Regions from separate parts of the Polaribacter sp. R2A056_3_33 genome, predicted to be linked through region 2. Evidence: riboswitches for the same ligand, from Rfam matches in the RefSeq annotation. Region 2 holds a riboswitch; each other region holds the start of a gene.
The links. Region 2 has a riboswitch for cobalamin ahead of H0I29_RS09180 (TonB-dependent receptor). Riboswitches for the same ligand answer to the same signal wherever they lie in the genome.
Positions count from the first base shown of each region.

Region 1: another riboswitch for cobalamin. It lies ahead of H0I29_RS07035 (hypothetical protein); the one in region 2 lies ahead of H0I29_RS09180 (TonB-dependent receptor).
Region 3: another riboswitch for cobalamin. It lies ahead of H0I29_RS15975 (TonB-dependent siderophore receptor); the one in region 2 lies ahead of H0I29_RS09180 (TonB-dependent receptor).

Region 1 is NZ_CP058984.1:1,625,633-1,629,525, reverse strand. It holds gene H0I29_RS07045 (dCMP deaminase family protein) at 1-278, shown strand, start outside; gene H0I29_RS07040 (S41 family peptidase) at 268-1,839, shown strand; cobalamin riboswitch at 2,267-2,476, shown strand; gene H0I29_RS07035 (hypothetical protein) at 2,595-3,662, shown strand; gene H0I29_RS07030 (S9 family peptidase) at 3,706-3,893, opposite strand, start outside.
Region 2 is NZ_CP058984.1:2,186,607-2,190,499, forward strand. It holds gene H0I29_RS09175 (response regulator) at 50-541, shown strand; cobalamin riboswitch at 1,118-1,305, shown strand; gene H0I29_RS09180 (TonB-dependent receptor) at 1,406-3,415, shown strand; gene H0I29_RS09185 (YncE family protein) at 3,412-3,893, shown strand, end outside.
Region 3 is NZ_CP058984.1:3,791,188-3,795,080, forward strand. It holds gene H0I29_RS15975 (TonB-dependent siderophore receptor) at 1-1,591, opposite strand, end outside; cobalamin riboswitch at 1,730-1,977, opposite strand; gene H0I29_RS15980 (GMP reductase) at 2,053-3,090, shown strand; gene H0I29_RS15985 (ABC transporter substrate-binding protein) at 3,090-3,893, shown strand, end outside.

The sequences.
Region 1 (3,893 bases), 560 kb from region 2:
CTGGTTTTGATAATTCTTGCGAAGATTGTAACGGGGTTACAAAATGGGAAGTTTTACACGCAGAGGCAAATGCCATCTTAAAAGTGGCGTCTTCTACCCAATCTGCAGAGGGTGCAACCTTATATATTACGTTATCTCCATGCACTCAGTGTAGCAAATTAATTCACCAAGCAGGAATAAAACGTGTTGTGTATGCAGAATCATACAAGGATACTTCTGGTATCAATTTTCTAGAAAAAGCAGGCGTAGAAATTATGCATTTACCTTATGAAGAATAGAAACAACCTCCCTATATATTTATCTTTAGCAGTTATTTTTGGTTTACTTATTGGACTTTCACTTAACGGAAGTGCTACCAATATGTTGTCTTTAAATAAAAACTCGTCTCAAGAACTAAAAATAAGGAAACTTATTAATTTTATTGAAAAAGACTACGTAGATACTGTAAATACAGAAAGTCTTTTAGACGGAGCTATTACGCAAATGTTGGGTAAACTAGATCCGCATTCTGTTTATATTCCTAAAGAAAAGCTGCAAGCGGTTACAGAAAACATGCAAGGTAATTTTGTTGGAATTGGCGTTCAGTTTAGAATGATTGAAGATTCTATTACCGTTATTCAACCTATAAAAGGTGGACCAAGTATAAAAGCAGGAATTAAGGCAGGAGACCGAATTTTAATGGCTAATAAAGATACTTTGTATGGTAAAAAAATGTACACAGATAAAGTGCCTGGTTATTTAAAAGGGAAACCAGATACTAAAGTTGCGCTTAAAATTTATAGAAAAAGTATAGACTCTACTTTTACCGTTTCCGTGACTCGTGGTAATGTAAATATTAAAAGTGTTGATTTAGCATATATGGTGAACGATTCTGTTGGTTATATTAAACTAGATCGTTTTGCAAGAAATACTTATAGTGAATTTAAATCTGCGTTAAACACCTTAATTGATGATGGAATGACCGATTTAATTCTTGATATTAGAGGCAATGGTGGTGGTTTTATAGACATTGCAAATAGTATTATTGATGAATTTTTAGAAGATGATAAACTAATTGTTTTTACTAAAAACAATAAAAACGAAATTGATGAATCTTTTGCAACCACTAAAGGTGATTTTGAAAAAGGTGGTTTGTATGTTTTGATTGATGAAAACTCTGCTTCTGCCTCAGAAATTTTAGCTGGTGCTTTACAAGATAATGATAAAGGAACCATAATTGGAAGGCGTTCTTTTGGTAAAGGTTTGGTACAAATAGAAATGGATTTAGGCGATGGTTCTGCTGTGCGTTTAACAACGGCTCGTTATTATACGCCAACGGGTAGATCTATTCAAAAACCTTATGACCACAAAGGAAATAAGAATTATTATACAGATTACCAGAAGAGGGTTTCTAATGGTGAATTGTTTAATAAAGATAGCATAAAAGTGGTAGATTCTCTTAAATATAAAACTCCTAAAGGAAAGATTGTTTATGGTGGCGGTGGAATTATTCCGGATGTTTTTGTACCAATAGACACTACTTCTTACATGAATGGTTACTACTTTAATACGATTAATGATTTTGCTTTTGATTACGTTGATAACAATAGAAAAAATCTACAAAAATGGACAATAGATACTTTTATTACTGATTTTGATAAAGAAGGAACTGTTTTTAATAGTTATCTATCTGATATTAAAGACGCTTATAAACCTTCTTTAACAACCAAAACAAGCTTAGAAAAATACCTAAAAGCTTCTATTGCAAACACACTTTTTGGCGATGTTGGCTTTTACAGAATTATGCACCAGGATGATAAAATGATTCAGAAGGTTTTGGAATTGGAAAGTGAGAAGTAGTTTCTGGTTTTAGTTGACAGTTTACAATAGCAGTATTCCGGTTTATGTTATCACTACTATGAGGCTTCTCAACACTTCGAAGTGACAAGTTGTATGTTTTTTTGCGTTCAATTTTGTCATTTCGAACGGAGAGAGAAATCACATAAAGTTGCTTTTTGTTATAGCATCACTGTTATGAGATTTCTCCTTTCGTCGAAATGACAAATTGGGTGTTTAGTTTTGTTTTATCACTACTATGAGGCTTCTAAATACTTAGCAGTGATACGTTGTATGTTTTTATTGCATTCAGTTTTATCACTTCAAAATAAGCTCTTTGGCGATTGAGAAATCTCACTATCTTATAAAAGGAAATTGCAATTCCTAAAACATAAAAATACACTAGATTATTTGTTGAAATTAGTTTTTTATAATGAAAAAAGGAAATACTTTTGCATCATAAATTTTTGGTTTTATATTCAATAAATTGAATTAAAATTAAAAGGGAATCAGGTAGTTTTTTTAAGCCTGAGCTGTTCCCGCAACTGTAAGCATTGTCTATTTAGATTATCGTTATTTCTTACACCACTGTCTTTATAAAAGACGGGAAGGTTTTAACAAAATGCAAGCCAGGAGACCTGCCAAAAATTATATTCGTCTTTTGTAACTTTCGGGAGAAAAGTTAAAAAGAAATACGTGTCATATGCATGGTTTTTCCGCTTTTTAATAAGGGTAAGAACTTGCCTATTTTGTTATTTAAAATTTTAAAATCAATCATAATGAAAAGTTGTCTAACCAGATTAGCCTTAATTGGCTTATTATTTGCTGTATCTTGTACTAAAAAAGATGTAATTCCTGAAGCTCCAATAACTTATAACAATGCCTTTATCTTATCTCTAGAAAGTGATAAAACAGCACTTACATTTCTAGACGAAAATCAAATTGCAACACCAAATGTTACTGTATCTGAAAATACAGAAAGCACCTCTTTTTCTAGCTATAATAACCAACTCTATATTGTAAGTCAAAACGGACCATCATATATTTCTAAAGTTAACCTAGAAACATTAAGTGTAGAAGAGTCAATAACTTCTTCTAACGTATCTTCTCCATCTTATTTACAAATGTATTCTAACACGGATGGCTTGGTAATTAATACCTCTGGAAGTGGAAGAAGTAGAAATTACAATCTTTGCCACGTAAACACCACTACTGGTATTGGTGATGCTATAAGTGAGGTTTCTAATGAAATTCTTTTTAACAATGCTGCACTAATTGTAGATGCTGAAAATGTGTTAATTGCAGATGGAAAGGAATTAGTTGTAATGAATATGACTACTAAAGAATTTACTTCTGTAATAACTTTTGATGATAGTATTTCTGGGCTTTTAAAAGATAAAAACGGAACTATTTGGGTCGCAAAAGAAAAGAGAGCCACAGCTGCCACGTTTACAAAACTAAATGCAGACTATTCTATTAATGAAACAGTAACTGTTACAGATGGTGTTATTAATTTATACACAAACAGTATTTTAACAATGAACTCAGAAAATGTAAATGCTTTTTGGTCTGAATCTGCATCTGGAAAAATTTACACTTTTAATACAGAAACCAAAGTTATTGAAGAATTTGCAACACCAATTAACGACGGAATTGCATTTAACACAGTTGTAAAACAACACCCAAATACAAAACAAGTTTACGTTATCGGTTTAAAGGATTTTATGGATCCAAATAATAGTGCTTTAGTAATTTATAATGCAGATAAAACAGTAGCAAAAACGGTAGATAATGTAGGAGCTTCTCCAATAGACCTTTACTTTTCTGCTAAAGAGTTTCAAATCTAAAACGAGTGCCAAAAATAAATCTACAAGGTAATACTTTGTAGATTTATTTTTTTAAAAAAGCTACGCAAAGTACTGTAACCTCTTCTAATTCCTTAGACATGTTTTCCTTTTTCCAAGGATGAGAAACATTAAAAACATGATCTGCATTTTTAATAACTTCAAATTGGCTTTCAGTATTCCAAGAGTGTATTTTTTTACCTTCATCAATAGAAACAGAAGTATCTTTATCTC
Region 2 (3,893 bases):
CTCTTCACGTAGGGAATCCATCGTAGAGGTAGTTCGCCTCAATTAATTGATGAACAGTGAATATATAAGTAACCCTTTATTTGAAAATGATGGAACTCCGCAAGAATTAAAATCAGGAGAAGAGTTTTCAGATTTAAAGATTATAATTTTTTCTGTTGAAGATAAACCTTATAAAATTCAGCATTTATATAAGAATATAAAGGTAGATGGCTATGTTTGGAAGAATAGAGACGGATTAAAAGAAATAATGAATGCTATGCATGCAGTTTCTACAACAAATCAGTTTTATATTTCGCCAGAATTAAATACTACGGTTCATCCAAAGAAAGTTCTAGAGATTACCGATTTTGATGTTTTTTTAATAGCATCACTTTCTACGGAATCACTGCAAGAAGAAATAAGTAAAAGCCTGAAAAAAAAAGGGTGTTTTACCTCTAGTGTAAATGCTATAGAAAAAAGATTAAAATTTTTGAAGGAACATTTTAATGCAAGTAATCCTACGCATTTGGTTGCTATTGCTAAAGATTTTGGGTTAGTGTAATTTTTTTTAAAATAAAAAGGTGCTAATTATGGGAACCCGTAAAATTTATATGTTTTATTGGAATATCTTTGAATAGAAATTAGAAAAAGAAACTATTGAAAAGGAAAGAGTGCTCATTACAAGCCTTACGGAAACCCGTGAGGCTTTTTTAAGTCTTTGTTTTAACTCTAGTTTATTAAAAAATAATGCTATTTAGAAATATGTCATTATATAAATAAATTTGTTACAACTTCATTTATTATAATTTTTGTGTATTTTAATATTGTTGGGGGACAGTGTTTTCAGTCATTAAGTTATTTTATTTGAAGTTGTTTTTTTCTATACAATCTTTATAAAGCTTTTTAATTTTAAAACTAATGATCTTTATCATAGTTTATTTTTAAGTATTTTATTTTTTAAAGCACATATTCTACCTTTCAAATTAGTCATTTTTTTTACTTCAATAAAGTAGTATTATTGCTGCTTTTTATTCAAATTATTTGTGCTTTTTTTAGGTTTTAAGGAATAGTGAGGTTGTTTAGAAATAAACAATAAAAGCGTGTTGTTTATTCCTGAAAAGTAGATAAATTTGTACTTTATTTTTTAACTAAGAATGGTTATCAAGTTTAAAAACTTGATATTAAAATGGGAATCTAGTTTAATTCTAGAACTGTCCCGCAGCTGTAAGCTCTAAAGTTGAAATCCGAATAGTCACTTTTCGAAAGAATGGGAAGACCGGGTGGAAGGAGTAAGTCAGAAGACCTGCCATTTTTTTATTAATTCATTAAGCTTTCGAGGATTGAAGCTAGAATTAGGAATCTGCCTATCTAAAATTTTAGATATGTAGCACTTCTCTTATTCTATCCTCGTACGCAAAATTTAAGTATGAGGAATTCTTTTTTACATTCTTTTTGGGGCATATTTTTGATTATAGGGTGCTGTAATTCGAGTTTTTTACATGCCCAAAAATTAGATTCTACAAAGGCAGTTCAGCTTAAAGAAATCTTTTTAGTAACCAATAAAGAGAAGCTTAAAAAACACTTTTCACCAGTTACTGTTCAGACTTTAAGTGGGAAAACTTTAAGTCGTTTAAGTAATTCGAGTGTTGCAGATGCTATTCGTTTTTTTAGTGGAGTTCAATTAAAAGATTATGGCGGAATTGGTGGTATAAAAACCATAAATGTAAGAGGAATGGGCTCGCAACATACCGGTATTTTTTATGATGGTGTTCAGCTTGGAAATGCACAAAACGGACAAATAGATTTAGGGAAATATTCTGTACAAAACATGGAGGCTGTTTCCTTGTATCAAGGGCAGCGTTCAGATTTAGATCAATCTGCAAAATCGTACGCTTCTTCCAATAGTATTTATCTAAAGTCTAAAACACCTCAATTTTCAGAAGGAAAAAATAGCAATACTAATGTCAGTTTAAAAACAGGTTCTTTTGGACTGGTGAATCCTTCTGTAAATTTAGACTTCAAAATTAATGAACACTTAAGTGCACGTCTTAGTACCGAATATCTAAATGCAAATGGTAAGTATAAGTTTAGATATACCAATGGAAGTTACGATACGATAGCAACACGTAATAATGCAGATATTGAATCTTTTAGGGCAGAAGCGTCTTTGCATGGTTCGAACGGAATTAAGAATAATTGGAATGTAAAACTATATCATTATGATTCTGAACGAGGATTGCCAGGAGCTATCGTTGCCAATCGTTTTAAGCGTCCGCAACGTTTATGGGATCGAAATAATTTTCTGCAAGGTGCATTTACAAACCATGTAAACGACTTCTATTTTTTTGTATTAAGAGGTAAATATGCGCATAATTATTCTCGTTATGTAGATCCTGAAATTATAAAAGTGGATGGTGAGTTAGATAACCGATATACACAAGAAGAATATTATCTATCAATGGTAAATACGTTTCAAGTTTTACCGTTTTGGAAATTATCCTTGGCAACAGATTTACAAAAAAACACGATGGATGCAAATTTGTATCGATTTTCATATCCTAAAAGAATCACGCTTTTATCAGCTTTAGCTGCCGATTTTAACTTTGATAAAATTCACATTCAAGCAAGTTTATTAAGTACAACAGTAGATGAAACGGTACTATATTATGAAGCTGCAGAAGATTTACAAAAGTATTCGCCTACAATTATGATGAATTGGCAACCTTTTAATTCTAATAAATTTAGAATAAGGAGTTTTTATAAAGAAATTTTTAGACAACCCACTTTTAATGATTTGTACTATACGTTTATCGGAAATACTTTTTTAGATCCGGAAGATGCTACTCAGGTAAATCTTGGGTTTTCTTATCAAACTGACTTTAAAAAAACAGCATTTGATGTACAAGCTGATGTGTATAAAATTTGGATAGATAACAAAATCGTTGCGGTACCAGGAGCTAATTTATTCCGTTGGTCTATGTTTAATTTAGGTAAAGTAGAAACAACCGGAATAGAAACAAATGTAAAAGCGAGTGGAAGTATAGGTAAAAAATTTAAGTACAATACCAACCTAAGTTATACGTACCAAGAATCTATAGATGTTACTGATGGCGCTAGTAATTACGGAGATCAAATTCCGTATATACCAGTGCATAGCGGTAGTATAAGTGCTATGATAGATTACAAAAAAATAGAATTTAATTACAGTTTTATTTATACAGGAGAAAGATATAGCCAAAAGGCAAACATCAGTTCTAATTATTTAGATCCGTGGTTTACACACGATTTAAGTTTGGGAAAAATGCTCTTATTTAATCAAAAGAAATTAAAAGTTTTAGTAGCAGTAAACAATGTCTTTAATCAACAATATGCGGTAGTAAAAAACTTCCCGATGCCTGGGAGATCCTATCGTTTTACTTTAAATTTTTTATTATGAACAAAAGAAAATTAAGTGTACAGATTGCATCAGCTTTAGCTGTTGTATTTTTTTTCAATGCATGTAGCAGCAATGAGAATTTTGATGACTCAGTAAATCCAGAAGTTCCCACAGAACCTATTGTAGAATTAAAGGGGTTTTATTTACTGAATGAGGGTAATATGTCTATGAATAAAGCGGCTTTAGATTATATGGATTTTGAGACCGGACTTTATGAAAAAGAAGTTTTTAGAACAGCAAATCCAGAAGAAGTTGGTGGCTTGGGAGATGTTGGTAACGATATGGGGATTTATGGTTCTAAATTATATGTGGTTGTAAATGCATCTAATAAAGTAGAGGTTTTAGATGTAAATACTCGTAAAAAAATTAAGCAAATAAATGTTGATAATTGCAGGTACATTAAGTTTTACAACGGAAAAGCATATTTAACAACTTACTTAGGTAGTATTGGAGATCCGAATGCTGTAAACGGAAAAAT
Region 3 (3,893 bases), 1.6 Mb from region 2:
ACGTATAAGAAGCGTTAACAGTTAAGAAATTAACAGGTGTAATATTGGTATTTATTTCAAAACCATTTGCATCCGACGAACCATTACCATATTTGTAAGTAGCATTATCATAAATAATTGCATCTTCTTCTTTTCTATTAAAATAAACCACATCAAACTGAAGCCAATCTTTATAATTTACATCAAAACCTGCTTCAAAAGTTTCATTAGATTCTGGTTTTAAATCTAAATTACCAGAAAAACCATCATATAATTGATACAAACTTGGTGTAATAAAAGCCGTACTATAAGAGGTTAATAACTTAATAGTAGCATTTTCATTCTTTAAAACTGAGTACGCAAGATTTCCGTCATAAACTGCATGATTACCATATACATTATGAATATTTAATCGTCCACCTACATTGGCACTTAAACCAAAATCTGTTATATACACTACACTTGCATAAGGATCTACAGTATTAAAATTTGCAATTCCTTTTTCAATTTCTGCAAAAGGAGTAACTGTATTATTACTATGAATTTGGTAATTTAAACCCGTAATTAATTGAATTTTACCATCCTTAAAATCATATCTATTTACTAAATCTAAATTTACACTTCTACCAACAAACTCGTAGCTATCTAAAGTACCACCATAAGAATTGAATTGCTCTAGATTTCTTTCTACCACATTTGCAGAGGCTAATAAGTAAACTTCTCCTTTATTATAAGTGTATTTTGGTTTTACACCAACTCTAAACTGCTCTTGATCTCCAGTATTTGCATCACTATCAGAAAAAGCCCCTGCGTCAAAATCATAATCAAAATTATCATAATTTAAGAAAGTCTCTATAGAAAACTTATCATTTACCGCATAACCTAATTTTAACAACGCATTTTTACTGTAAAAACTATCATTTTCATAAACAGCATTTGTTTTACTTTTTGCAGCAGACATTCCGTCTGTTCCAGTAATACTAAAAGAACCTAAGAAATTAAGTTTTCCTAAAGTACCGTTTAAACTTACATTCTGGTTATTGTCAGACAATCCGCTTTCTTTAACATTTGCGGTATTATTTGTACCAACACTTGTTTCAAAAGAACCAGAAATTTTATCTGCTGATGCTTTCTTTAAAACAACATTAATAACTGCAGTAGCTGCTCCAGAACCGTACAATGTAGATGATGCTCCTTTTAAAATTTCAATAGATTCTATTTGACTAACGGCTAATAAACGTAAATCGAATTGTTGATTAATTGCAGATTGATCTGTAACTGGCACACCATCAATTAGAACCAAAACTTGTCTATTTCTTCCTCCTCTAATATTAATACTTCTTGGTTCAGATGCATTAGAATTCACACCTCTAACATCAATACCAACAACATTATTTAGAATTTCAATAACATTTTTACCAGCATTTTGTTGCAATTCTTTTTGAGTAATTTTCTGAATTACCTTACCAGTATTCTCTTTTTTTAGATTGAATTTTGTTGCTGTAACAACAACTTCATCTAAAGCTTCTACTTTTTCTTTTTGCTGTGCAAAAAGATTTGTGCTAGCAAAACTATATGCCAAAACACCAACAATTAATAATTGTTTTTTCATTTTTAATGATTTAATTTAAGTCTTCTCCTTTTACAAGAAAACAATAATGTTTCACTCCTTGTTAAACAAGGAATCTAAATAAATCAGGTAAATTTGTGTACAAAATAGAATTAGTACATAAACCTTTATCCCGAAAGTTTTAAACTCGTGATTTATGGCAGGTTTCCTGACTCGTTTTATGTTATTATACCTTCCCAACAAAAAAATGTCAGTGGTAAAAGAATTAATAACATCCTCTAAAGAGGGACTAAATGATGCTAAAAATAAACTCAGCACAAACTTAGTATAAACTTACAGTTGCGGGAACAGCTCTGGATTTTAACCAGATTCCCTTTTAATTCGATGCAGATTATCTCTACATCAAAACCAAAATCTTTGCAAATATATATGCATTCTTATGAACAATCTAATTAATTCGTTTCCAAATTTTATACCTTTAAGGATTGATAATTTTGATAGAAATGAGAATAGAAAATGAATTAAAGTTAGGTTTTAAAGATGTAATGATTCGCCCAAAACGATCTACACTAAAATCGAGATCACAAGTAAGTTTAGAAAGAGAGTTTACTTTTTTACACAGCGATGTTGTCTGGAAAGGAATTCCTATAATGGCTGCAAACATGGACACTGTTGGTACTTTTGAAATGGCAAAAGCTCTTGCAAAACACGGACTTTTCACCGCAATTCATAAACATTATTCTATAGAAGAATGGAGAGAATTTGCAGCAAAAGCTGATGAAAAAACTTTAAACAATATTGCCGTTAGTACAGGGACAGGAAAAGATGATTCTGAAAAAGTAAAACAAATTTTATCCGAATTTCCGAAAATAAACTTTATTTGTGTTGATGTTGCCAATGGCTACTCGGAACATTTTGTAAATTTTGTTCAGAAAATGCGTAAAGACCATCCTAATAAAGTAATTATTGCAGGTAATGTAGTTACTGGAGAAATGGTTGAAGAATTATTATTGGCTGGTGCAGATATTATAAAAGTAGGTATTGGTCCGGGATCGGTTTGCACAACTCGTGTAAAAACTGGAGTTGGTTATCCGCAACTTTCTGCTATTATAGAATGTGCAGATGCAGCGCATGGTATGGGTGGACAAATTATTTCTGATGGAGGTTGTAAAATTCCTGGAGACCTTTCTAAAGCTTTTGGTGGTAGTGCAGATTTTGTAATGCTAGGCGGCATGCTTGCTGGACATGAAGAAAGTGGTGGTGAATTGATTGAAAAAAATGGAGAAAAATTTAAAGCTTTTTACGGAATGAGTTCTACAACAGCCATGAATAAACATGTTGGTGGTGTTGCAAATTATAGAGCTTCCGAAGGAAAAACGGTTGAAGTTCCTTACAGAGGAAATGTAGACGATACTATTATAGATATTTTAGGCGGAATTAGATCTACATGTACCTATGTTGGTGCAAGTAGGTTAAAAGAATTGACCAAAAGAACTACTTTTATTAGAGTTCAAGAGCAAGAAAATCAAGTATATTCATAATGAAAAACATAAATTTAATTCCTGTTTTATTATTTTTGTTGATGACCGTTTCTTGTAAAAAAGAAGCTGTTAAAGTTGATAATCATACACAAGTAAAAAGTACTCTTAAGTACGCAAAGGGATTTGATATTGTAGAAGATAATGGCGTTAAAAAGTTAGTTATAAAATCTGCCTATCAGAACTCTAAAGAAGTTACTGAATATATTATTAAAAATAAATCAGAAAATAATACACCTATAGAAAACACCATCTATACTCCTATTCAAAAAATTGTAGTTACTTCTACAACTCATATCCCTATGGTTGAGTTGTTAAACGAAGAAACTTCAATTATCGGTTTTCCTTATGCTAGATATGTATCATCAGAAAAAACAAGACAGTTAATTGATGCAGGAAAAATAAAAGAAATAGGAAAAGAAACCTCTTTAAATACTGAAATACTATTAGACTTACAGCCAGAACTAGTGGTTGGCTATAGTGTTACTTCTGCAGATAAAAGCTTAACAACTATACAGAAAGCAGGAATAAATGTAATTTATAATGGAGATTGGTTAGAAGAAACTCCTTTAGGAAGAGCAGAATGGATTAAATTTTTTGGTGTTCTTTTTGATAAAGAAAAACAAGCTGATAGTATTTTTAAAATAATTGAAGGTAATTATTTAGCAGCAAAACAAATCGCACTAAAATCAACAAAAAAACCAACCATTTTGTCTGGTGCAATCATGAGTAAAGATATTTGGAATTTACCTGCAGGAGAAAGTTTTGTGGCACAATTTATAAATGACGCAAACCTTAATTACTTA